Regions from separate parts of the Mesorhizobium sp. M0058 genome, predicted to be linked through region 2. Evidence: predicted binding sites of a transcription regulator. Region 2 holds the regulator's gene; each other region holds the start of a gene.
What was found. The regulator PhoB, encoded in region 2, activates phosphate uptake and scavenging genes when phosphate is short. The targets are predictions, from matches to a motif close to TGTCATNNANCTGTCAT.
Positions count from the first base shown of each region.

Region 1: a site for PhoB is predicted at 2,837-2,853, ahead of phnC (phosphonate ABC transporter ATP-binding protein). Genes of this name have one in related genera too.
Region 3: a site for PhoB is predicted at 2,767-2,783, ahead of NKJ75_RS22645 (ceramide glucosyltransferase). Genes of this name have one in related genera too.
Region 4: a site for PhoB is predicted at 2,709-2,725, ahead of olsB (l-ornithine N(alpha)-acyltransferase). Genes of this name have one in related genera too.

Region 1 covers NZ_JAMYUQ010000018.1:25,927-31,683, reverse strand. Annotated here, with positions in the region: gene phnE (phosphonate ABC transporter, permease protein PhnE) at 1-791, opposite strand, end outside; gene phnD (phosphonate ABC transporter substrate-binding protein) at 848-1,756, opposite strand; gene phnC (phosphonate ABC transporter ATP-binding protein) at 1,905-2,762, opposite strand; gene NKJ75_RS26895 (DapH/DapD/GlmU-related protein) at 2,893-3,510, opposite strand; gene phnL (phosphonate C-P lyase system protein PhnL) at 3,507-4,214, opposite strand; gene phnK (phosphonate C-P lyase system protein PhnK) at 4,423-5,199, opposite strand; gene NKJ75_RS26880 (alpha-D-ribose 1-methylphosphonate 5-phosphate C-P-lyase PhnJ) at 5,196-5,757, opposite strand, start outside.
Region 2 covers NZ_JAMYUQ010000008.1:90-5,846, reverse strand. Annotated here, with positions in the region: gene pstA (phosphate ABC transporter permease PstA) at 1-881, shown strand, start outside; gene pstB (phosphate ABC transporter ATP-binding protein PstB) at 899-1,723, shown strand; gene phoU (phosphate signaling complex protein PhoU) at 1,765-2,469, shown strand; gene phoB (phosphate regulon transcriptional regulator PhoB) at 2,486-3,175, shown strand; gene NKJ75_RS14850 (ROK family protein) at 3,206-4,441, opposite strand; gene xylF (D-xylose ABC transporter substrate-binding protein) at 4,707-5,747, shown strand.
Region 3 covers NZ_JAMYUQ010000013.1:68,197-73,953, reverse strand. Annotated here, with positions in the region: gene NKJ75_RS22665 (aspartate aminotransferase family protein) at 1-15, shown strand, start outside; gene argF (ornithine carbamoyltransferase) at 34-945, shown strand; gene NKJ75_RS22655 (Hsp33 family molecular chaperone) at 1,054-2,085, shown strand; gene apaG (Co2+/Mg2+ efflux facilitator ApaG/CorD) at 2,269-2,661, opposite strand; gene NKJ75_RS22645 (ceramide glucosyltransferase) at 2,884-4,035, shown strand; gene NKJ75_RS22640 (O-succinylhomoserine sulfhydrylase) at 4,047-5,237, opposite strand; SAM riboswitch at 5,295-5,372, opposite strand; gene NKJ75_RS22635 (2'-deoxycytidine 5'-triphosphate deaminase) at 5,513-5,757, shown strand, end outside.
Region 4 covers NZ_JAMYUQ010000001.1:76,076-81,832, reverse strand. Annotated here, with positions in the region: gene acuI (acrylyl-CoA reductase (NADPH)) at 1-133, shown strand, start outside; gene NKJ75_RS00440 (response regulator) at 235-2,523, shown strand; gene olsB (l-ornithine N(alpha)-acyltransferase) at 2,789-3,664, shown strand; gene NKJ75_RS00430 (trimeric intracellular cation channel family protein) at 3,751-4,383, opposite strand; gene grpE (nucleotide exchange factor GrpE) at 4,545-5,174, opposite strand; gene NKJ75_RS00420 (hypothetical protein) at 5,434-5,634, shown strand; gene NKJ75_RS00415 (fatty acid desaturase) at 5,719-5,757, shown strand, end outside.

The DNA.
Region 1 (5,757 bases), on a different contig from region 2:
CCGCCGACGGCGCCGATAATGGTCGAGGCCCGCACGTTGATCTCGACGCGCAGCAATGTGTAGGACATGAAATTGGGCAGCACCTGCGGCAGGTCGGCGAAGCGCACGCGCTCGAACCAGTTGCCGCCGACCGCTTTCAGGCCCTCTTCGGCGCGCATGTCGATGTTCTCGTTGATTTCATAGAACAGCTTGCCGAGCGCGCCGATCGAATGCAGGCCGATGGCGATGATGGCTGCGATCGGCCCGGTCGAGACAATGGCGGCGAACAGGCCGGCAATGACGATTTCGGGAAAGGCGCGCAGCAATTCCATGAAGCGCTTGACGACGAGCCGCAGCGCCGGATGCGGCGTCAGGTTGCGCGCGGCGATGAACGAAAACGGCACGGCGAAGATGAAACCGATGAAAGTCGAGACCAGCGCCACGTTGAGTGTGGTCAGCATCAGCTCGAAATATTCGGGGATGTAGAAGCCGCCCCAGACATAGACGCGGCCGAGCGGGAAGTTGAACTCCTGGGTGCCGGTGTCATGCGGCGAGGCGATGTCGAACAGCGCCCGCCAGACGTCGTTCCAGTCCTTCGGGATCAGCCAGCTGAGGAAGTCGAATATATGCGGCAGCCGGTCCCAGAAGTGACCGGCATTGGCCTCGTCGGCGAACCACATGCTCGACAGCGTCGCCGCCAGCAGCAGGCCGACGCCGAGGATGGTATAAAGCCGCCGCAACGATATCTGGCGCTGCCAGGCGTTGGCTACCTGCAGGGTCGCGTTGGAGCGGGCTGTTGCTGAGATGGTCATGATCGGGACATGCAAAAAGGGCGGCGTTTTTCACGTCGCCCTTTCTGATTTTGCCGTCAGCCGCCGATGGCTGCCTTACGGGCTTCGACGATGACGTTGTAGAAGTCAGGCTTGACCGGGACGTAACCGGTGAAGTCGCCGCCTTCGACGCCTTCGAAACAGGCCTTGTCCTTCTTCGGCAGGTCGGTGAAGAAGGCGGCAAGCTTGGCGGTCATGTCGTCGCCGAGCGCGGTGCGCACGACCAGCGGGCCGTTCGGGATCAGGCCCGAGCGCCAGACTTCGACGAAGTCGTTGGGGTCGACGGCGCCCTTGGCGGTGACCTTGTGGAAGGTGCCGGAGGTGTAGCCGTTCTTGAAGTCGCCGATGCCGGAGGAATCGTCAACCGCAACGTCGACCTTGCCGTCGCGAACGGCGAGGATGTTGTTTTCATGGCCGCCATTGAACTGGGTCGAGGCGAAGTAGGCGTCGTTCGAGGCGCCGGTGTCCTTCGGGATCTGGGTCAGCGGGATCAGGTAGCCCGAGGTCGAGTCCGGATCGGCGTAGCCGAGCTTCTTGCCCTTGGCCGACTTGATGTCGGTAATGCCCGAAGACTTCAGCGCCAGGCCGATGGAATAATAGCCGGTGGCGCCGTCGGTCTGCTGGGTGGTGAGGATCGGGGTGACCGCCTTCGGGTCCTTGATGTAGACGCTGGCGTAGCCGGAAGCGCCGAGTTCGGCGAAGTCGAGCGTGCCGCCGAGCAGGCCCTGGATGACGCCGTCATAGTCGGCGGCGGGGAACAGCGAGACCTTTTCGAAGCCGAATTCGGTCTTCAGGTGATCGGCCAGGCACTGATAGTTGCGCAGGCGGTCGGTTTCGTTCTCTCCGCCGAGGATGCCGACGCGGAATTCCTTGAGGTCGGCCGCATGCGCGGCGCTGGTTGCCATGGCGAGCGCCGAAACGGCGCCGAATACCATCTTCCTGAACATTTGATGTCTCTCCTGTAAGTTCCGGCCCCGCGCCGGCAGCGTTCTTGATTTTTGCAAGTGCCCTTGACGCGGGCGGTCGATCCAGTGCGGCTCAGTTTTGGTCCATGATCTTTTCCGAAAACCGGTATCCACTTTTCGGGATCATGGATCAGTACCCGGGGAATGCGGGCTCGAGCGGGCTGGCGGATGCGGCGATCTTTTGCTTGTAGGCGATGCTGGTCGAGGTGATGGCCTCGGAGATATCGACGCCGTTGCCGTCGGCGCCATAGACCAGGCGCACGGCCTCGCGGTTGAGCGCTTCCGGCGGACCGTCGAAGACGATCTTGCCGGCAGCCATGCCGATGATGCGGTTGCAATAGGTGCGGGCGGTGTCCAGCGTGTGCAGATTGGTGACGACGGTGATGCCTTCGCGCAGGTTGATGTCCTGCAGCGAGTCCATCACCACCTTGGCGTTGAGCGGGTCGAGCGAAGCGATCGGCTCATCGGCGAGCAGCACCTTGGGCTGCTGCATCATGGCGCGAGCAATGGCGACGCGCTGCTGCTGGCCGCCAGACAGCGTGCCGGCTGGCTGCAGTGCGGTGCGGGCGATGTCGAGGCGCTCGAGTGCTGCAATCGCCTCAGCGCATTCGGCGCGGGTAAACATGCCGAGCAGGTTGGAAAAGGTCGAGCGATGATTGAGACGGCCGAGCAGCACATTGGTCAGCACATCGAGGCGCGGCACCAGGTTGAACTGCTGGAAGATCATGGCGCAGTCGCGCTGCCAGCGTCGCAGCGGCGAGCCACGCAGCCGCGAGACCTCGGCACCGTCAAAAAAAATCGATCCCTGGCTGGGGTCGATGAGACGGTTGATCATGCGAAGGAGGGTGGATTTGCCGGCGCCGGAACGACCGATGATGCCGACCATCTGGCCCTGCGGGATCGACAGGTCGATGGCGCTGACGGCGGTGTTCTTGCCAAATCGGCGCGAGACGCCGCGGATTTCGAGCGTGGCAGGGGTCGATAACATCGAAGAGTTCCAGACCTGAATTGATCGTCTGGTTCTCGCCTAGCGCAGCGACATGAACCTGCCATGTCATCACGATGTCAGTTTTGTTACGCTCCACAGCCGTGCGGCAAGTGGGGGTGATCGCACCCGATCAGGCGCCGTATTTCTCGAGGAACGCGTCTGCCTCGAGTACGCGAAAATCGTCGAGCGCGGCGCGCAGCCTGGCGTGGTCCCAGTCCCACCAGGCGAGCGCCTGGTAGCGTTCGGCCGTGCGGCGATCGAAACGCTCGCGGATCGGCTTGGCTGGCACCCCGCCAACGATGGTGTAGGGCGCGACATCCTTCGACACCACAGCGCCGGCGCCTACGGCAGCACCATCGCCGACGGTGACGCCGGGCAGGATGGTCGAGCCGTGGCCGAGCCAGGTGTCGTGGCCGATGGAGACGCGTTTGGCGCGGCGCTGGGCGAAGAATTCTGTTTCGTGCTCGGCGTCGTCCCAATAGTCGGAGGCGCGATAGGTGAAGTGATGCAGCGTCGGCCGCCAGGTCGGGTGGTTTGTGGCGTTGATGCGCACGGCGGCGGCTATGTTGGAGAACTTGCCGATGGTCGCGCACCAGACGACGCAGTCCTGCATGATGTAGGAATAGTCGCCGAGGATGCTTTCGGACACGCGGCTGCGGTCGGCGATCTCTGTCCAGCGCCCCAATGTCGAGTTCTCGACCTGCGCCGTGGCGTGGACCAACGGCGCTTCCGATAGTTTCCTGCTCATGCAGCGATTTTTCCGGCGGCGAAAGAGGTCACGTCGATGATGCGATCGGCGACGGCGTCACGCACATCCGGGTCATGGAAGATGCCGAGCAAGGCGACACCGCCGGCCTTCTTGGCGGCGATCAACGCAACCACAACGTCGCGGTTTTTCGAATCGAGCGAAGCTGTCGGCTCGTCGAGCAGCAAGACCGGATGCTCGGTGATGAAGCCGCGCGCGATATTGACGCGCTGCTGCTCACCTCCCGAGAAAGTCGCCGGCGGCAGCGCCCAGAGCTTTTCCGGCAAATTGAGCTGCCCCAGCAAGGTGCGTGCTTTTTTCCGCGCGCTCTCGCGGTCCTCGCCGCGTTCGACCAGCGGCTCGGCGACCACGTCGAGCGCGGAGACGCGCGGCACGGTGCGCAGGAACTGGCTGACATAGCCGATCGTCTGGCGGCGCACGGAAAGCACCGTGCGCGGGCTGGCGATGGCGAGATCGATCAGGCCGCCCTCATGCTGAACGATGATCTGGCCTTCATCGACGGCATAATTGCCATAGAGCATTTTCAGGATCGAGCTTTTGCCGGCGCCGGAAGGCCCGCCGAGCACGGCGCATTCACCGGCCCGGATCGAGAATGAGACGCCGGCGACAACCGGCAATCTGATGCCGTCGCGCAGATGCATGGTGAAGCTTTTGGCGACGCCGGAAACAACGAGGGGCGTCGGCATCAGAAGGTTCTCCAATCGTTGTTCGTCCGCGGGCCAACACCCCCCTCTGCCTTGCCAGGCATCTCCCCCTCAAGGGGGGAGATTGGCTGTCGCGTTCGACTTCGCCATTCTTCTGCATCGTAGAAGGGGCGGGACATAAAAGCTGCTGATCTCCCCCCTTGAGGGGGAGATGGCCGGCAGGCCAGAGGGGGGTGCCTTGGCGCCATCTTCACACCTGTAGAATCGAGGAAACAAGCAATTGCGTGTAAGGCGCGCGGGGATCGTTGAGCACGCGATCCGTCAGGCCGCTTTCGACGACACGGCCGTCTTTCATCACCATAATACGCTGCGACAGAAGCCGGGCGACGGCGAGATCGTGGGTGACGACGATGGCCGCCAGGCCGAGATCGGTGACCAACCCGCGCAGCAAATCGAGCAGGCGCGCCTGCACCGAGACGTCGAGGCCGCCGGTCGGCTCGTCCATGAACACCAGCCTCGGTCCGTTGACGAGGTTGCGGGCGATTTGCAGGCGCTGGCGCATGCCGCCGGAAAAGGCGCGCGGCTCGTCGTCGATGCGGTCCTCGTCGATCTCGACGCGCGACAGCCAGTCGACGGCAGTGGCGCGGATCTTGCCGTAATGGCGGTCACCGACCGCCATTAGCCGCTCGCCGACATTGGCGCCGGCAGACACCGTCATGCGCAAGCCGTCGGCGGGGTTCTGATGAACAAAGCCCCAGTCGGTGCGCATCAGGAAGCGGCACTCGGCCTCGCTCATACGGTAGAGTTCGCGGAACTGGCCGTCGCGCATGCGGTAGCTGGCGGTGCCAGAAGATGGTAGCAGCCGCGTCGACAGGCAGTTGAGCAGCGTCGTCTTGCCGGAGCCGGATTCGCCGACGACGGCCAGAACCTCACCCGGCCACAGGTCGAAGGTGACATTCTCGCAGCCGACGCGCGAGCCGTAGAATTTGGACAGTTCGGAGACGCGCAGCAGTGGGTCGCCGGTCATTCTGCTGGCCTCATCTTTCCTGCGGTAACATGGCTTTCAGCCGCAAGGTGGCCGCGATGTCCTTCGGCGCGCCGCTTCTCGCAATGGTCGGTGTCGGAGCAGACGAACATGTGGTCGCCATGGTCGTCGAGGATGACCTCGTCGAGATAGACATTTTCCGCCGCGCACAGCGCACAGGGCAGGTCGAAGGTCTGGACCTCGAAGGGATGATCCTCGAAGTCGAGGCTGACGACATCGGTGAAGGGCGGCACGGCATAGATGCGCTTTTCGCGCCCGGCTCCGAACAGCTGCAGGGCCGGCGAACGGTGCATTTTGGGGTTGTCGAATTTCGGCGTCGGCGAGGGGTCCATGACATAGCGGCCCTCGACCTTGACCGGATAGGCATAGGTGGTGGCGATGCGGCCGTGTTTGGCAATGTCCTCGTAGAGCTTCACATGCATCAGGCCGTATTCCTCGAGCGCGTGCATTTTGCGCGTTTCGGTTTCGCGCGGCTCGAGGAAGCGCAACGGCTCGGGTATCGGCACTTGGTAGACTAGAACTTGGCCGGCGCTCAGCGGG
Region 2 (5,757 bases):
GGACGCGTGACGTCGACATCCTGGCTGCCGCGAACCTCGACTCGGCCTTCAAGGGTCAGATCGACCTCGGCGTCGATGAAGCGCGCCGCAAGGTGTCCAACCAGCAGATCGACTGGATGAACAAGCTTAAAGCCGACGGCGTGATGGCCGAGCATTTCAACACCGGCCTGTTCACCTATGGCGCCTCCAGCCGGCCCGAAACGTCGGGCATGGGCGTGGCGATCATCGGCTCGTTCTACATGATGGTGATCGTGCTGTTGCTGGCGCTGCCGATCGGCGTCGCCGCCTCGATCTATCTCGAGGAATTCGCCAAGAAGAACCGCTTCACCGACCTGATCGAGGTCAACATCAACAATCTCGCGGCGGTGCCGTCGATCGTCTTCGGTCTGCTTGGCCTTGCCGTGTTCATCAACTTCCTCGGCATGCCGCGCTCGGCTTCCTTCGTCGGCGGCCTGGTGCTGACCTTGATGACATTGCCGACCATAATCATCGCCACGCGCGCCGCCCTCGCCGCGGTGCCGCCGTCGATCCGCTCGGCGGCCCTAGGTCTCGGCGCCTCCAAGATGCAGATGGTGTTCCATCACATCCTGCCGCTTGCCGCCCCAGGCATCCTTACCGGCACCATCATGGGCCTGGCGCGTGCGCTCGGCGAGACAGCACCGCTGCTCTTGATCGGCATGGTCGCTTTCGTCGCCGATTATCCGACGACGCCTTTCGATCCGGCGACCGCGCTGCCGGTTCAGATCTATATGTGGGCAAACGAGGCTGAGCGCGCTTTTGTCGAGCGCATGTCCGGCGCCATCATCATCCTGCTCGTCTTCCTCATGGCCATGAACATCACCGCGATCGTGCTCCGGCGCCGGTTCGAGCGGCGCTGGTAGAAAAAAGGCAATTTGGTATGAACATCATGACCGAACAGTCCCTTGAGAATGCAGTGGGCGACAAAATGAACGCCAAGTCGAACGAAGTCATCAAGATGCGCGGCGACAAGGTCGGCGTCTTCTACGGCGAGAAGCAGGCGTTGTTCGACGTCAATCTCGACATCCGCCAGAACCAGGTGACGGCGCTGATCGGCCCGTCCGGCTGCGGCAAGTCGACCTTCCTGCGCTGCCTCAACCGCATGAACGACACCATCGATTCGGCGCGGGTGACCGGCAAGATCACGCTCGATGAAGACGACATCTACGACAAGAACATCGATGTCGTCGAACTGCGCGCCCGCGTCGGCATGGTGTTCCAGAAACCCAACCCGTTCCCGAAGTCGATCTACGAGAACGTCGCCTACGGCCCGCGCATCCATGGGCTGGCCAAGCGCAAGTCCGACATGGACCAGATCGTCGAGCAGAGCCTGAAGAAGGCTGCGATCTGGAACGAGGTCAAGGACCGCCTGCAGGAGCCCGGCACCGGCCTGTCCGGCGGCCAGCAGCAGCGCCTGTGCATCGCGCGCGCCATCGCCGTGTCGCCGGAGGTGATCCTGATGGACGAGCCCTGCTCGGCGCTCGATCCGATCGCCACCGCCCGTGTCGAGGAGCTGATCGACGAACTGCGCCAGAACTACACGATCGTCATCGTCACCCACTCGATGCAGCAGGCGGCGCGCGTCTCGCAGCGCACGGCGATGTTCCATCTCGGCTATCTCGTCGAGGAGGGCGCCACCGACAAGATGTTCACCAACCCCGACGACAAGCGCACCCAGGACTACATTACCGGCCGCTTCGGCTGAGCCGTCCGGCGGGTGAATTTTCAGGCACGAGGACCAAGATCATGGGTGAACATACCGTCGCCTCCTTCGATGAAGAGCTCGGGCAGATCAGCAAGCTGATCCGCGACATGGGCGATCTGGCAGGCTCGATGGTCAGCGGCTCGACCAGGGCGCTGCTCAATTCGGACAATGCGCTGGCACAGCGTGTCGTTTCCGACGACGCCATCATGGATGCGCGCCAGCGCGAACTGGACGACCGCGCCATCACGCTGATCGCCAAGCGCCAGCCGATGGCCAACGATCTGCGCGCCGTGGTCGGCTCGATCCGCATGGCGGGCGACCTCGAGCGCATCGGCGACCTCGCCAAGAACATCGCCAAACGCGTCGGCACCGTGGGCTTGAGCGTCACGCCGCGCGACCTCTCGCACTCCATCGATGCCATGGCGCAACTGGTGCTGATCCAGGTGCAAGGCGTCGTCGAGGAATATGCCGCCACCGATGCGGCAGCGCTTGCAAAACTCAGGAATGACGACGAGCGCATCGACGTCAAATACACGTCCGTGTTTCGTGAGCTCTTGACCTACATGATGGAAGACCCTCGCAACATCACCGCCTGCACGCATCTCTTGTTCTGCGCCAAGAATCTTGAGCGCATCGGCGATCATGTCACCAACATCGCCGAAAATGCGTATTATGTGCTGACCGGCCAGCAATTGCCCGCCAATCGTCCGAAGCAGGACGAGACGGCGATGGCCACGCCGGCCTGATGAGGGTGAACTGCCTATGATCGCGCCACGCATCATGGTCGTGGAGGACGAGGAGCCGCTGGGCGTGCTCCTCCGCTACAACCTCGAATCCGAAGGCTATCAGGTCGAGGTGGTGACACGCGGCGACGAAGCCGAGATCCGCCTGCAGGAAAACGTGCCCGATCTCCTGGTGCTCGACTGGATGGTGCCCGCTGTTTCCGGCATCGAGCTCTGCCGGCGGCTTAGAGTGCGGCCCGAAACCGAGCGGCTGCCGATCATCATGCTGACCGCGCGCGGTGAGGAAAGCGATCGCGTGCGCGGCCTGTCCACCGGTGCCGACGACTATCTGGTCAAGCCATTCTCGACGCCGGAGTTCATGGCGCGCGTGAAGGCGCTGCTGCGCCGGGCCAAGCCGGAAGTGCTGTCGAGCGTGCTCAAGGTCGGCGACATCGTGCTCGATCGAGAATCGCACCGGGTCTACCGCAAGAAGAGCGAGATCAGGCTCGGACCGACCGAGTTCCGGCTGCTCGAATTCATGATGCGCCATCCCGGCCGCGTGTTCTCGCGCAGCCAACTGCTCGACAATGTCTGGGGCGAGACGATCTATATAGACGAGCGAACCGTCGACGTCCATGTCGGGCGCTTACGCAAAGCGGTCAACAACGGCCGCATGCCGGATGTCATCCGTACCATTCGCGGCGCCGGCTACGCGATCAGGGAAGATTAGGATGCTGCGCGTCGCGCCGTTGCCGGCCATTCAGGCGACATGCTTGCCGGATTTGGCCTGAATGCCCGGCGCGAAAATCTCCTGATCGACGAAGCCGAGCGCGCGCATGGCACAGCCTTCGCGGATCAGCGGCAGCTCGTTGGGCTCGGTGTCGAAGGAGATCGATTTCGAGTGCTGGCCGCCGGCGGTCTGGGCGATCGCTTCGCGCAATGCCGGTTCGATCAGGTCGAAGGCGGCGGCGCTGACGCCTACCATGGCGACGGGTGCCGGATCGATCAGCGCAAACAGGCTGCCGAGGCCGAAGCCGAGCGCCTCGCCGGCCCTGCGATAGGCTTCGCGCTCCGGGCCGTCGGTTTCGCGGGCGCGCGCGGCGAGTGCGCGCATATCAGCGTCGCCGATATCGACCGGCTCGGCATCCTCGCCCATCATTTTGGCGCTGCGCCAGATGGCGTAGTTTCCGGCATAGGCTTCCACGCAGCCGCGCCGCCCGCAGCGGCAGAGCGCGCCGCCCGGACGGTGGATCATGTGGCCGAACTCGCCGCCCGAGGAATGGGTGCCGGTGAACAGTTCGCCTTTCAGCACCAGGCCCATGCCGATGCCGTGCGATAAGAGGATGGCGATAAAATTGTCGCGGTAGCGCTCGGGCTGGCGCCATTGCAGCGCCACCGCCATCATGTTGCAATCGTTCTCCATGGTGGCAGGAATGCCGAATTCCGCTTCCAACATGTCGGCGAAGGCAATGTCGGTCAGTGGCGTGATCGGCGACCACAGCATGGCGCGCGCCTGCGAATCGGTGATGCCCTGGATGCCCATGGCAATGCGGGCGATGCTCTGGACATCGAGGTCGGGATCCTCAAGCCGCCGCCGGACGATTGCTACGCATTCGCCAATCAGCTCGTCGCGCGGCTTGGTCAGCGTGTCCAGCCGGCGCTGTTCCTCGGCGACGACGTGGCCGGCATAGTCGATGACGGTGACGGACAGGAAATTGAGCGACAGCACGACGGTCATCACCGCCGCCGCTTCCGGGTTGAGACCAAGGCCCACCTGCGGCCGGCCGCGTTTCAGTGCGCCGGTCTCGCCAGGTTTGCCTTCAATCAGGATGCCTTCTTGAATCAGATCAGACGAGATTGCCGATATGGTCGAGTGGCTGAGGCCGGTGGTCGCCGCAATCTCGGTCCGCGACGGCTGGCCGGCCCGGCGCACGGCTGAAATCACCATCGCACGGTTGCGACGGCGCAGATCGTCGTGGCGGATTCCAACCGACATTTGTTTCCTCCCGGCCTCCTCGCGCCTCATGATAGTGACGGCGTTCGACGGCACCAGCCAAATATTGGCAGACGCCGGCAGCCCTGTCATTGTTTATTGCGGACCTCGAAAAAATTCGGCACGGCCATCAGAATCCATCAGAATCGATGTTGACAGCGCGTTATCATTGAACCAGTATTTTTTCGAGGCTCGAAAAAATAGCGCCTCTGTGTGCCGGCCCTCGGGCCAGTTTTGTCGCGCCGCACGCGGCGCAGGGAGGATTATGATGAACAGATTTGCAGCCGCCATGCTGGCGGGTGTCGCCATGTCGCTGGCGCTGATGTCGGTCGCGCAGGCGAAGGACAAGGTCATCGGCGTGTCGTGGTCGAACTTCCAGGAAGAGCGCTGGAAGACCGACGAGGCGGCGATGAAAACGGCGATAGAGGCTGCCGGCGACAAGTACATTTCCGCCGACGCGCAGTCCAATCCCGGCAAGCAGCTGACCGACGTCGAAAGCCTGATCTCGCAGGGCGCCAACTCGCTGATCATCCTGGCGCAGGACGCCTCGGCCATCGGCCCGGCGGTGCAGAAGGCGCTGGACGAAGGCATTCCGGTCGTCGGCTATGACCGCCTGATCGAGAACAAGGACGTCTTCTACCTGACCTTCGACAACAAGGAAGTCGGCCGCATGCAGGCCCGCGAAGTGTTCAAGGCGAAGCCCGAAGGCAACTATGTCTTCATCAAGGGCTCTGGCTCGGATCCGAATGCCGATTTCCTGTTCTCGGGCTCGATGGAAGTGCTCAAGGAAGCCATCGACTCGGGCAAGATCAAGAATGTCGGCGAGGCCTATACCGATGGCTGGCTGCCGGCCAACGCGCAAAAGAACATGGAACAGTTCCTGACCGCCAATGACAACAAGGTCGATGCCGTGGTTGCGGCCAATGACGGCACCGCCGGCGGCGTTGTCGCCGCGCTGACGGCGCAGGGCCTTGCCGGAACGGTTCCGGTCTCGGGCCAGGACGGCGACCATGCCGCTCTGAACCGCATCGCGCTCGGCACGCAGACGGTGTCGGTGTGGAAGGACGCGCGCGAACTCGGCAAGAACGCCGCCGAGATCGCCTCGCAGCTTGCCGATGGCAAGAAGACGGGCGACATTGCCGGCGCCAAGGACTTCACCACGCCTGGCGGCAACACCGTCAAGTCGCTGTTCCTGACCCCCGTCGCGATCACCAAGGACAACCTCAACGTCGTCATCGACGCCGGCTGGATCAAGAAGGACGAAGTCTGCACGGGCGTCGCCGCCGGCAGCGTCGCGGCTTGCAACTGATCTCGACGAC
Region 3 (5,757 bases), on a different contig from region 2:
GCCGCCGCGAAGTAATCCCGAGAACCATTCCCGATGAGCCTTCGCCATTTCACCGATCTTTCCGCCGTTTCCGAAGGCGATCTGCGCCTGATGCTGGACGATGCGGTGGTGCGCAAGGCGCGCCTCAAGGCCGGCGAACGGACCAAACCGCTCGAAGGCAAGGTGCTGGCCATGATCTTCGACAAGCCGTCGACGCGCACGCGCGTGTCCTTCGACGTTGGCATGCGACAGCTCGGCGGCGAGACCATCATGCTGACCGGCACCGAAATGCAGCTCGGCCGCTCCGAGACCATTGCCGACACCGCCAAGGTGCTGTCGCGCTATGTCGACGCCATCATGATCCGCACCACGTCGCATGAGCGGCTGCTCGAGCTGACCGAGAATGCCACGATTCCGGTCATCAACGGGCTGACCGACGACACCCATCCCTGTCAGCTGATGGCCGACATCATGACCTTCGAGGAGCATCGCGGTCCGGTTGCCGGCAAGACCATCGCCTGGACCGGCGACGGCAACAACGTGCTGCATTCGCTGCTCGAGGCCTCGGCGCGGTTCCGCTTCAACCTGAACGTCGCAGTGCCGGAAGGCAGCGAGCCGGCGCAGAAGCACATCGACTGGTCGAAGACCAATGGCGGCAAGCTGCACTTCACCCGCTCGCCCGAAGAGGCCGTCGACCAGGCCGACTGCATCGTCACCGACTGCTGGGTGTCGATGGGCCAGGAACACCGCGCCCGCGGCCATAATGTCTTCTCGCCCTATCAGGTCAATGCGGCGCTGATGGCCAGGGCCAAGCCCGACGCCCTGTTCATGCACTGCCTGCCGGCGCACCGCGGCGAGGAAGTGACCGACGAGGTCATCGACGGTCCGCATTCGGTGGTCTTCGACGAAGCCGAGAACCGGCTTCACGCCCAGAAGGCGGTTTTGGCCTGGTGTCTGGGCGCTTGATCTCCAGGCGCTTGATCTCCAAGCGCTTGATCCGGGGCGGCGTGATGCCTATTTGCGCCGCATCACGCAAATCAAGCGCGTTTGGACGCATGCACCCCTCCGGGCCGCATGGCCGCGCCCTGGAGCTTTGTCATGTTGGAAACGCATCAAGTGACTGAACATCACCCCAAACTCGGCGAGTTCGGCTATGCCGGCGACGATCATGTCGTACCCTTCGAGGTCGGCCCGCTCGACGTGCGCGGCCGCACCGTGCAACTCGGGCCGATGCTCGACGCCATCCTCAACCGTCACGACTATCCCGAGCCGGTCGCCCGCCTGCTCGCGGAAGCCTGTGTGCTGACGGTGCTGCTCGGCACCTCGCTCAAATTCGAAGGCAAGTTCATCCTGCAGACCCGCACCGACGGGCCGGTCGACATGCTGGTCGCGGATTTCTCCACGCCTTCGTCATTGCGCGCCTATGCGCGTTTCGACGCCGACCGGCTGGAGGCCCTGGTGGCCGCAGGCCAGACCTCGCAGCAGACGCTGCTGGGCAGCGGCGTTTTGGCGCTGACCATCGACCAGGGCGCGCACACGCAGCGCTATCAGGGCATCGTCCAGCTCGACGGCGAGACGCTGGAAGACGCCGCGCGCACCTATTTCCGCCAGTCGGAGCAGATCCCGACCGACCTCAGGCTGTCGGTGGCCAAGCTGCTGACGCCCGGCCCCGGCGGTGCGCGCGAGCAGTGGCGCGCCGGCGGTATCCTGGCGCAGTTCCTGCCGCAGTCGCCCGAGCGCATGCGCGTGCCCGACATTTCGGGCGGCGACGGCGATCCGCGTGACGTGACGCAGGAGCCGGCCGACAATTCGTGGCGCGAGCTGGTGGCGCTGCTCGGCACCATCGAGCCGACCGAGCTGATCGACCCGACCATCGGCGCCGAGCGGCTGCTCTACAGGCTGTTCCACGAACATGGCGTGCGCGTCTTCGGCGGCGTGCCGGTCGCCGACCAATGTTCCTGCTCAAGGGACAAGATACGCGGCATCCTCGAGGGGTTTTCCGCGCAGGAGATCAAGGACAGCACCGAAGATGGCGGCATCCACGTCGCCTGCGAGTTCTGCTCGAAGCAGTACGACTTCGACCCGGCGGAGTTTGCAGCTCAGTAGCATCTCTTCCTTCTCCCCGTTCACGGGGAGAAGGTGCCCGAAGGGCGGATGAGGGGCAGCGCGAACTTTGGTGAATGGCCGCGCATAGCCTACGTCATGTGCGTGGAAGATAACCTCATGAGTCCGCGGCGCCTCATTGCCCTGCCGGGCATTTCTCCCCGTATAGAGATGGGGAGAAAACCCCTAATTCACCGTCCGCCGCGTCCCCGGCAGATCCAGCGAAAACGCGGGAATAGCGACGTCGAACGTCTCGCCCTTTTTGTTGCGCATGGTGTAGTGGCCGACCATGAAGCCGGACGGCGTCGAGAGCGGGCAGCCTGACGTGTATTGATAGCTGTCGCCGGGATTGAGCTCAGGCTGGTCGCCGACCACGCCGGCGCCACGCACTTCCTCGACCCGGCCGCTGCCGTCGGTGATGTGCCAGTAACGCGCCATAAGCTGCACGAAATCGTCCGACTGGTTGTCGATCGTCACCTGGTAGCCCCAGACATAGCGGTTCTCCGCCGGGTCCGAGCGGTCCTCCAGGTAGAACGGTCTGACCTGCACTTCGATGTTGCGCGTGACGGCGCGGTACATGGGCTGCTCCGGTTGCGCGGCAGGGAACATTTGTCGCGCCATGCGGTTTGATACGCGCAGAGCGGCATGTCCTGCCAGCCTCAAAGCGCAGGTGCCGACAAACAATGTCATTTAAGTGACACATGACAATGTTGGTGTGCGCAAACCTTGCCGGCGACTCAAGGCCCATCTGTCGACTGACAAAGCAGCCGCGAGCGGCCTTTCCGGAGTGACCAGATCTCGATGGAACCAGCTCTCACAGCCGCCTTCGCTTCCTCCGCTTTGCTTCTTTCCAATCTCGCCAGCATCCTGCTTGCATCGTCGAAGCTGAAAGCGCGCCGTCTCATCCCTCCGCCGTCCAACGAGCAGCCGCCGGTGTCGATCGTCGTGCCGTCGCGCGGCGTGGAGCCGTTCACACAAGAGACGCTGCAGCGAGCCTTCTCGCTCGACTGGCCGCGCTACGAACTGATCTTCTGCGTCGCTGACGCCGACGATCCCGTCGTCAAACTGATAAACAGGGCGATCGTCCTGTTTCCCAACGTGCCGGCCCGGCTGCTGATCGGCGACGACCGCGTCAGCAGCAACCCGAAGCTCAACAACTGCGTCAAGGGCTGGGAAGCGGCGCGCTATCATTGGGTTATTCTGGCGGATTCCAACGTGCTGATGCCAAGGGATTACGTCCAGCACCTGATGGCGGCCTGGCGGACCAATACCGGGCTTATCTGCTCGACGCCGATCGGCTCTCGGCCGCATGGCTTTTGGGCCGAGGTCGAATGCGCGTTCCTCAACACGCTGCAGGCGCGCTGGCAATATGCCGGCGAGGCGCTCGGTCTCGGCTTTGCCCAAGGCAAGAGCATGCTGTGGAACAAGCCGATGCTCGATACCAGTGGCGGTATCCGCGCGCTGGCCGCCGAGATCGCCGAGGATGCTGCTGCAACCAAGCTGGTCAACGGACTGGGCCTGCGCGTCAATCTCGTTGCCTCGCCTTTCGAGCAACCACTGGGGCAGCGCCGACTTGCCGACATCTGGTCGCGCCAGGCGCGCTGGGCGCGGTTGCGCCGCGTCACTTTCCCGCTGTTTTTCGCACCCGAGATCCTGACCGGCGTCGCCGTGCCGTTGGCGTTGGCGCTGGTGGCGGCCGCAAGTGCCGGCATCAGCCTGCCGGCCACGGTGTTGGCCGTGCTGACGGCGGCCTACATTCCCGAATGCGCGCTGGCCGCGGCCAAGGGCTGGCACCTGTCGCTGCGCATGGTCCCGGCGATGATGGTGCGCGACATGATGCTTCCCGCCATCTGGGCGCGCGGCTGGCTGAGCGGCGCCGTCGACTGGCGCGGCAACATCATGACCATCGGCACCAAGACGGCCGAACTGGAAGAGGTTTCGTCGGGAGCGTGACGCCTCGCGGCCTATCCGGCGGCCTTCAGCGCCTGCGCAACGTCCTCCAGCAGATCGTCCGTATCCTCAAGACCGACCGACAGCCTGAGCGTTCCCGGCCCGATGCCAAGCTCGGCGCGAGCTTCGTCGCTGAGGTTCTTGTGCGTGGTGGTCGCCGGATGGGTGATCAGGCTCTTGGCGTCGCCGAGATTGTTGGAGATCAGCACGATGTCGAGCGCGTTCTGCAAGGCGAAGGCCGCCTGCTTGCCGCCCTTAACGTCGAGGCAGATCAGCGTCGATCCGCCCGTCATCTGCTTCTTGACGATGTCGGCCTGCGGGTGGTCGGCGCGGCCGGGATAGATGACGCGGGCGATTTCCGGCCGTCCTGCCAGGAAATCCGCGATCTTGGCCGCGCTTTCCGTCTGCTGGCGCACCCGAACCGGCAGCGTCTCCAGGCCCTTGAGCAGCGTCCAGGCGTTGAACGGCGACAGGCTCGGGCCGGTGTGGCGGAAATAGTCGTGCAAATTCTCGTCGATCCATTTCTTGTCCGACAGGATGATGCCGCCGAGACAGCGTCCCTGGCCGTCAATGTGCTTGGTCGCGGAGTAGACAACGATATGGGCGCCGAGCTGCAAGGGCTTCTGCTGCAAGGGCGTGGCAAAGACATTGTCGACGATCAGCCTGGCGCCGATCGAGGTGGCGAGCGCCGCCACCGCTGCGATGTCGACCACTTCCAGCGTCGGATTGGTCGGGCTTTCCAGGAAGAACAGTTTCGTGTTCGGCCGCACCGCCTTTTCCCAGTTGGCGATGTCGGTGCCGTCGACCAGCGTTGCCTCGATGCCGTATTTCGGCGCCAGCGTCTCCACCACCCAGCGGCAGGAGCCGAACAGCGCGCGCGCCGCAACGATATGGTCGCCGGCCTTGGCGCTGCACAGGAGCGCTGCCGTCACCGCCGCCATGCCGGACGCCGTGGCGCGCGCATCTTCGGCACCCTCCAGCGCGCACATGCGCTTTTCGAACATGTCGACGGTAGGGTTGGCATAGCGCGAATAGATGAAGCCCGGCTCCTCGCCCTTGAAACGGGCCTCGGCAGCCTGCGCCGTCTCGTAGACATAGCCTTGGGTGAGGTACATCGCTTCGGACGTCTCGCCGAACTGGGAACGCAGCGTTCCCCCGTGCACGAGTGCGGTCTGAGGTTTCCAGTTACGCTTCTTGGTGCTCATCGCTTTTGTTCCAGACACAAAAAAACCGGCCGCGAAAGTCGCAACCGGTCCATATGGCCTTGCGGCCCGACGGTCCTTTAGCGACTTGTTTAACGTGGCTGCAAGCCGACCGGCCAAATCACCACGGGATAACGACCCTTTAGACCTCACCTGCGCTTGCGTCAATTGCCGGCTTCATTAAGAGGTTTGTACCAGGCAGGTTCCGCAATAATATCCAGCGGTTTTGCGGCAAGAACCTGCCACAAAGAGACCGACCTTGGAGCGGAGCCAGCCTTTTGCGGCAGACAGGCATTCTTCCCGATCAGGACATTTCCGCGCTGTTTCAGTCCGGCGCGCTCAAGTCGCCGCGCGCGCTCGATGTCGACCAGGTGCAGCCGGCGAGCCTCGATCTCAGGCTCGGCGACAAGGCTTTTCGCGTGCGCGCCTCCTTCCTGCCGGGTCCCGATCATCTGGTGGCCGACAAGCTTCACCGGCTGAAATTGCATGAGTTCAGTCTCGCCGAGGGCGCGGTGCTGGAAAC
Region 4 (5,757 bases), on a different contig from region 2:
CCGCATCGGCAGCGATCTTGATCTCAAGAAGCTCGCCGGCCTGTCGACGACCATCGGCTTCGACGGCATCATCACCGCCGCCCACGACATCGTCGAGGGCAAGATCAGGGGGCGCATGGTCGTGGATATGTGAGGCCCCGAAGCCACCAGAACGGGCGGCAAAAATGCATGACCGCTAAAATTCGAACGATCCGCCGCGCTTTTCCATAATCTCTATCTGGCAAGGAGTTCCGCATGATCGCGGAGTCCGCCAGGAAAGAGAAGAGCCGCGCCGAAAGCATCGACGGGCCGAACCCGGCGACGCCCAAGCGGCAGCATGTTGCCGCGCCGCCGCTGGCGCCGGATTTGCCGCGCCCCACGTCCGAGGGCCTGCCGTTCCTGACGGTGGTCGCCAGTGTCGTGCTGGCGGGCCTCTCCCACCTCACCGGTGCGCCGATCTTCATCACCCTCGGCCTGCTGGCGACAGGCCTTGCCGGCGTCGCCATGCACCTGCGCAGCCGGCGCACCGTCCGCCGCGCGGCGGCCTTGCTCGACGAAACCGCGGCCCGTAGCCGCGCCGAAATCGAGACGCTGGCCGACCGCATGTGGGAGATGCAGGAGAGCGAGGAGCGTTTTCGCGGGCTGATCGATGCGCTCGGCGATCTCGTCGTCCACCGCGACCGCGACGGCCACATCGTCTATGCCAACATGGTTTTCGCCGGCCTCGTCGGAACCGATCAGCGCGACCTTGCCGGCAGGACTCTGGCCGACCTCGGCATCGATGTCGGTATCGTTCCCGACGCCGCCTTTTCGGATCACGAATGCCTGAGTTCCACCGACGTCTCCATCCGCACGCCGAACGGTCCGCGCTGGTTCTCGTGGATCGAACTGTCGGTGCGCGACAAGGATAGCGGCGCCGTCTCGCACCGGGCGATTGCCCGTGACATCACCGCCCGCAAGCGCGCCGAATCCTCGTTGATCACCGCGCGCGAGCGCGCTGAATATGCCAGCCAGGCCAAGTCGCGCTTCCTCGCCACCGTCAGCCATGAGATCCGCACGCCGATGAACGGCATCATGGGCATGGCCAAGCTACTGGCCGACACCAATCTGTCGCCCGAGCAGCGCACCTATGTCGGCGCCGTCTCGACCTCGGCCAGCGCGCTTTTGGCGCTCATCGAAGACCTGCTCGACTATTCCAAGATCGAGGCCGGCCGCTTCGACCCGGAACCGCAGCCGACATCGTTGCGTGAAATTGCCGACAACATCATCGAACTGATGGCGGCGAAAGCCTTCGCCAAGAACATCGGCCTCGGCTGTCATGTCGAGCCCGACGTGCCACAGATGATCATGGCCGATCCGGGAAGAGTCAGGCAGGTGCTGCTCAACCTGATCGGCAATGCGATCAAGTTCACCGACACCGGCGGCGTGCTGGTTTCGGTTGCACGGGCCCGCACCGAGACCAGCGACCGCATCTGCTTCACCGTCGCCGACACCGGCCCTGGCCTGCGCGAAGAGGATATGGAGCGCATCTTCGAGGAGTTCGAACAGTCCGACGGCACCTCGACCCGCACCCATGGCGGCGCCGGCCTCGGTCTGGCCATATCGAGGCGCCTGGTCGCCGCCATGGGCGGTGCCATTTCGGTGTCGAGCCGGCTTGGCGAGGGATCGGAATTCGTCTTCGAGATCCCGGCCGCAGGAGCAACCGAAGCACCGCAGAACCGGCAGAACATCCTCGCCGGCCGGCGCGCCGTGATCGTGTCGAAGAACGCCGTCGAGGCGGACGCCATCGCCCGCACCATCCGCGCCCATGGCGGCGCCGTCGACGTCGCCGCAACCGCTTCCCAGGCGACGCCCTTCGCCGAACATTGCGATGTGCTGTTGATCGACGCGGCCCTGGAGGACGGCGACGGCAGACTGCTCAAGCGCCTGCGCCAGAGTGGCTTTGCCGATTGCGAGGCGATCACGCTGATCGCGCCGACCGACCGCGGCATGCTTGGCGAATTCCGCACCAGCGGCTACGCCACCTTCTTGGCGAGGCCGGTGCGCGGCGAAACCCTGCTGCGCGTGCTGCTGACCAGTCATGCCCCTGCCTTGCCGCCGCCCAAGCCGGAAAAGACCGGCGCGTCCTCGCTTCGTGCCCATGGCGGGCGCCAGCAAGGTTTGTCGGTGCTGATCGCCGAAGACAACGACATCAACGCCATGCTTGCCCGCGCCACGCTTTTGAAGGCGGGACATCGCGTGAAAGTGGTCGGCAATGGCAAGGCCGCGGTCGAGGCGGTGACCGAAGCCGGGCTGAAAAATCGCTTCGATGTGGTGCTGATGGATTTGCACATGCCGGTCATGGACGGGCTGGACGCGATCGCCGCCATCCGCCGCCACGAGGAGGAAATGGCTGTGCCGCCGGTTCCGATCATGGTGCTTTCGGCCGACAGCCAGGAAAAGACCCGCCACACCGTGCTCGCCCATGGCGCCAGCGGCTTTGTCACCAAGCCGCTCGATCCCGACGCGCTGGTCCATGCCGTCGAGGGCCAGGTGGCCGCCTGAATTCATGTCCCTCAAAAGTGGCCCCGGTTTTGAGAAGACGACATGCACAAAACAAAGACAGAAGCGCGTCGCGTGAATCGTCCCAGCGCGACGCGACGCTGGCGCAATCCTCGCGTCACGTAGGTAGCCGAATGAGGGTTTTCGCCAGCCGACGAAGTATTGCCCGTCGCGCCGTATCACGGTACTGTCACAATCCTGTTGCACCTACACCGTATCCCCGTGCCAAGAGGGATGGCTCGAAGGAGAATCACTCGTGCATACAGTTATGCCGGAATGTGACACTCGGCCCAGCGCAGGCGGCGCTTTGCTCGCCGCGCGGAACGCCGATGCCGTCGCAACAGGCGCACCGCTGGGCCGTATCGGCAATCTCGAAGTGCGGCTTGCCCGCAATGAGGCCGAGATCGCCGCCGCGCAGGAAGTGCGCTACCGGGTGTTTTATGACGAGCTTGGCGCCAGGAAGGACCTGTTCCAGGCGCAGGACCGGCGCGACGCCGACCGCTTCGACCCGCTGTGCGACCATCTGCTGGTGCTTGACACCTCGATCTCCGGCCCCGAGCATCGCCGCATCGTCGGCACTTACCGCCTGCTGCGGCAAGAGATTGCGGCGACCGCCGGCGGCTTCTATTCCGAAGGCGAGTTCGAACTGACCAAGCTGATCGCCCGCCATCCCGGCCAGCGCTTCCTTGAGCTCGGCCGCTCCTGCGTGCTGCCGGAATACCGCTCGAAGCGCACCATCGAGGCGCTGTGGCAAGGCATCTGGGCCTACATCAACCACTATGAGATCGGCGTGATGACCGGTTGTGCCTCGTTCCCTGGCACGGTGCCGGCTGCGCATGCCGAGGCGCTCACCTACCTTGCCCATCACTGCCGGACCAACTCCGCCTGGGATGTGCGGGCGGTCTCCGGGCGCTATTGCTCGATGGACCTGATGCCGATCGAGGCGGTCAACGCCAAGGCGGCGATCGCGGCCATGCCGCCGTTGGTCAAGGGCTATCTGCGCGTCGGCGCCCGCATCGGCGACGGCTGCGTCATCGACCGTGAGTTCTCCACGGTCGATGTGTTCGTGGTGATGCCGGTCAAGGAAATCGGCGCCCGCTACGTCAACTATTATGGCGGGGAAGTGCAGCGCTTTGCGGCGTGAGGCAGTAGGCAGTAGGCAGTAGGCAGTAGTGAAGGCTGCCGCGAATTGCTGACTACCGACTATTCCCTATTCCCTAATCCCTCTCCCTACGGAATATCCTCCGGTCGCCGTCCCGGGCGGCTCTTGTAGGACGGAAAGGTCCAGCCGAATTTCAGCGCGCCGCCGCGCACCAGGAAAGCCGCGACGAAGCCGGCGACATCCGAGGCGAGCGGTGGCAGGCCGGCAAGATCGCCAAGTGTGTAGAGGCCGGCGCCCGCGAGTGCGGCGGTGACGTAGATTTCGGGCCTGAGCAGCACCGATGGCTCGCCGGCCAGCAGATCGCGCAGGATGCCGCCGAACGTAGCTGTCAGCACGCCCATAACAACGGAGACGACCGGCGAGCCGGTGATGGCCAGCCCCTTGGCCGCGCCCATTACGGAAAAGGCCGCCAATCCGATGGCGTCGAGCCAGAGCAGCCATTTCCAGCGGGATTCGACGCGGTGAGCGATGAAGAAGACCAGCACCGCAACCGCCGCGCAAACCAGCACATAGCCGGAGTTGGCGACCCAAAAGACGGGCAGGTTGAGGATGACGTCGCGAAGCGTGCCGCCGCCAATGCCGGTGACGCTGGCCAGAAACAGGAAGCCGATAATGTCGAGCTGCTTGCGCGAAGCCGCCAACGCCCCGGTCGCGGCAAAGACGGCGACGCCGGCATAGTCGAGGAGGTCGATGGGTGTCAGGGACATGAGGTAGTAGGGATTGGGAATTAGGGAAAGTATGAATAACACGAAGCCGCGCGATTGATACGCCTGCCTATTCCCTATTCCCTATTCCCTATTCCCTATTCCCTATTCCCTATTCCCTATTCCCTATTCCCTATGCCCTACTGGCTATTCCCTACTCACGCATCCTTCTCGGCCTGCTCGTTCACCGGCCCCGGCTCGACCGGCGCTTCGGTGGCCGCGATCTTGGGGCCGCCCTTGGCGACCCCGACCATGGCCGGCCGCAGCACGCGCTCGCCGATCGAATAGCCCGGCTGCACGACCTGGACGACGGTGTTGGCCGGCACATCTGGATTGGGCACTTCGAACATCGCCTGGTGGAAATTCGGGTCGAATTTCTCACCTTCCGGCTCAAGCTTCTTCACCCCATGCCGTTCCAGCGTCGACAGCATGGCGCGCTCGGTGATCTCGACGCCGTCGATCAGCGCCTTGAAGCCGGCATCTCCGGCCGCTTTCGCCTCGGCGGGGATAGCATCGAGCGCGCGGCGCAGATTGTCCGACACCGACAGCATGTCGCGGGCGAAATTGGCCACCGCATAGGCGCGCGCATCATGCACGTCGCGGGCGGTGCGGCGGCGCAGATTCTCCATCTCGGCTGCGACGCGCAGCGCGCGGTCCTTCAGCTCCTCGTTTTCCTTCAGCAGCCGCACCAGCGCTTCATAGTCGCCGTCGATGCCGCCTTGCGTGCGCTCGGCCTCGGCCGTTTCGATATCCTCGGGCGCGCGTTCGTCTTTTGTCTGGTCGCTCATCGCCATTTCCCGTCATTCGAATGGTTTGGATTTGCGCCCGATATCGAGGTTTGGCGGCCAAAAATCAAGGGGCAAGCCCAGGAGGACGCCCAACAGCAGGCAATGTTGCGGGCTGCCCGTCGGACTTGGTGCGGGACGCAAAGACGTTCAAAATTAATTCAAACTTTACCGTAACGGCAGCCTTTGCTTGCCAATACCCCGCTATGGGGAACCATTCAAAGCTTGGAGGAGTTTTGAAACCGACACAGGATTTGAGACAATGGACCGCAATACTGGCAACAGAAGCGAAGAGCTCGCCGCCGACATCAGGCGCCAGTTCGGCACCGAGGCGACGACGCGCTTCTTGCGCACCTTGCCGGCCTTCCGCACCGAGGCCGACATTCCCGCCCGTTTCCGGGACCTGCTCGACCGGCTGGACGGCATAGAAGCCAGCATGGCCGGCGGCCAACGCCGTCAATAGCGATGCAATCGCGCGACAATTACGCGCAGTAATTTTGCGTGAGCTTTTCCTTGCGGCAGCGGGACGCCCCGCCTATGCTTCCTGATGAACATGATTTCCCCCGAGACGGCCGCCAACAGCAAG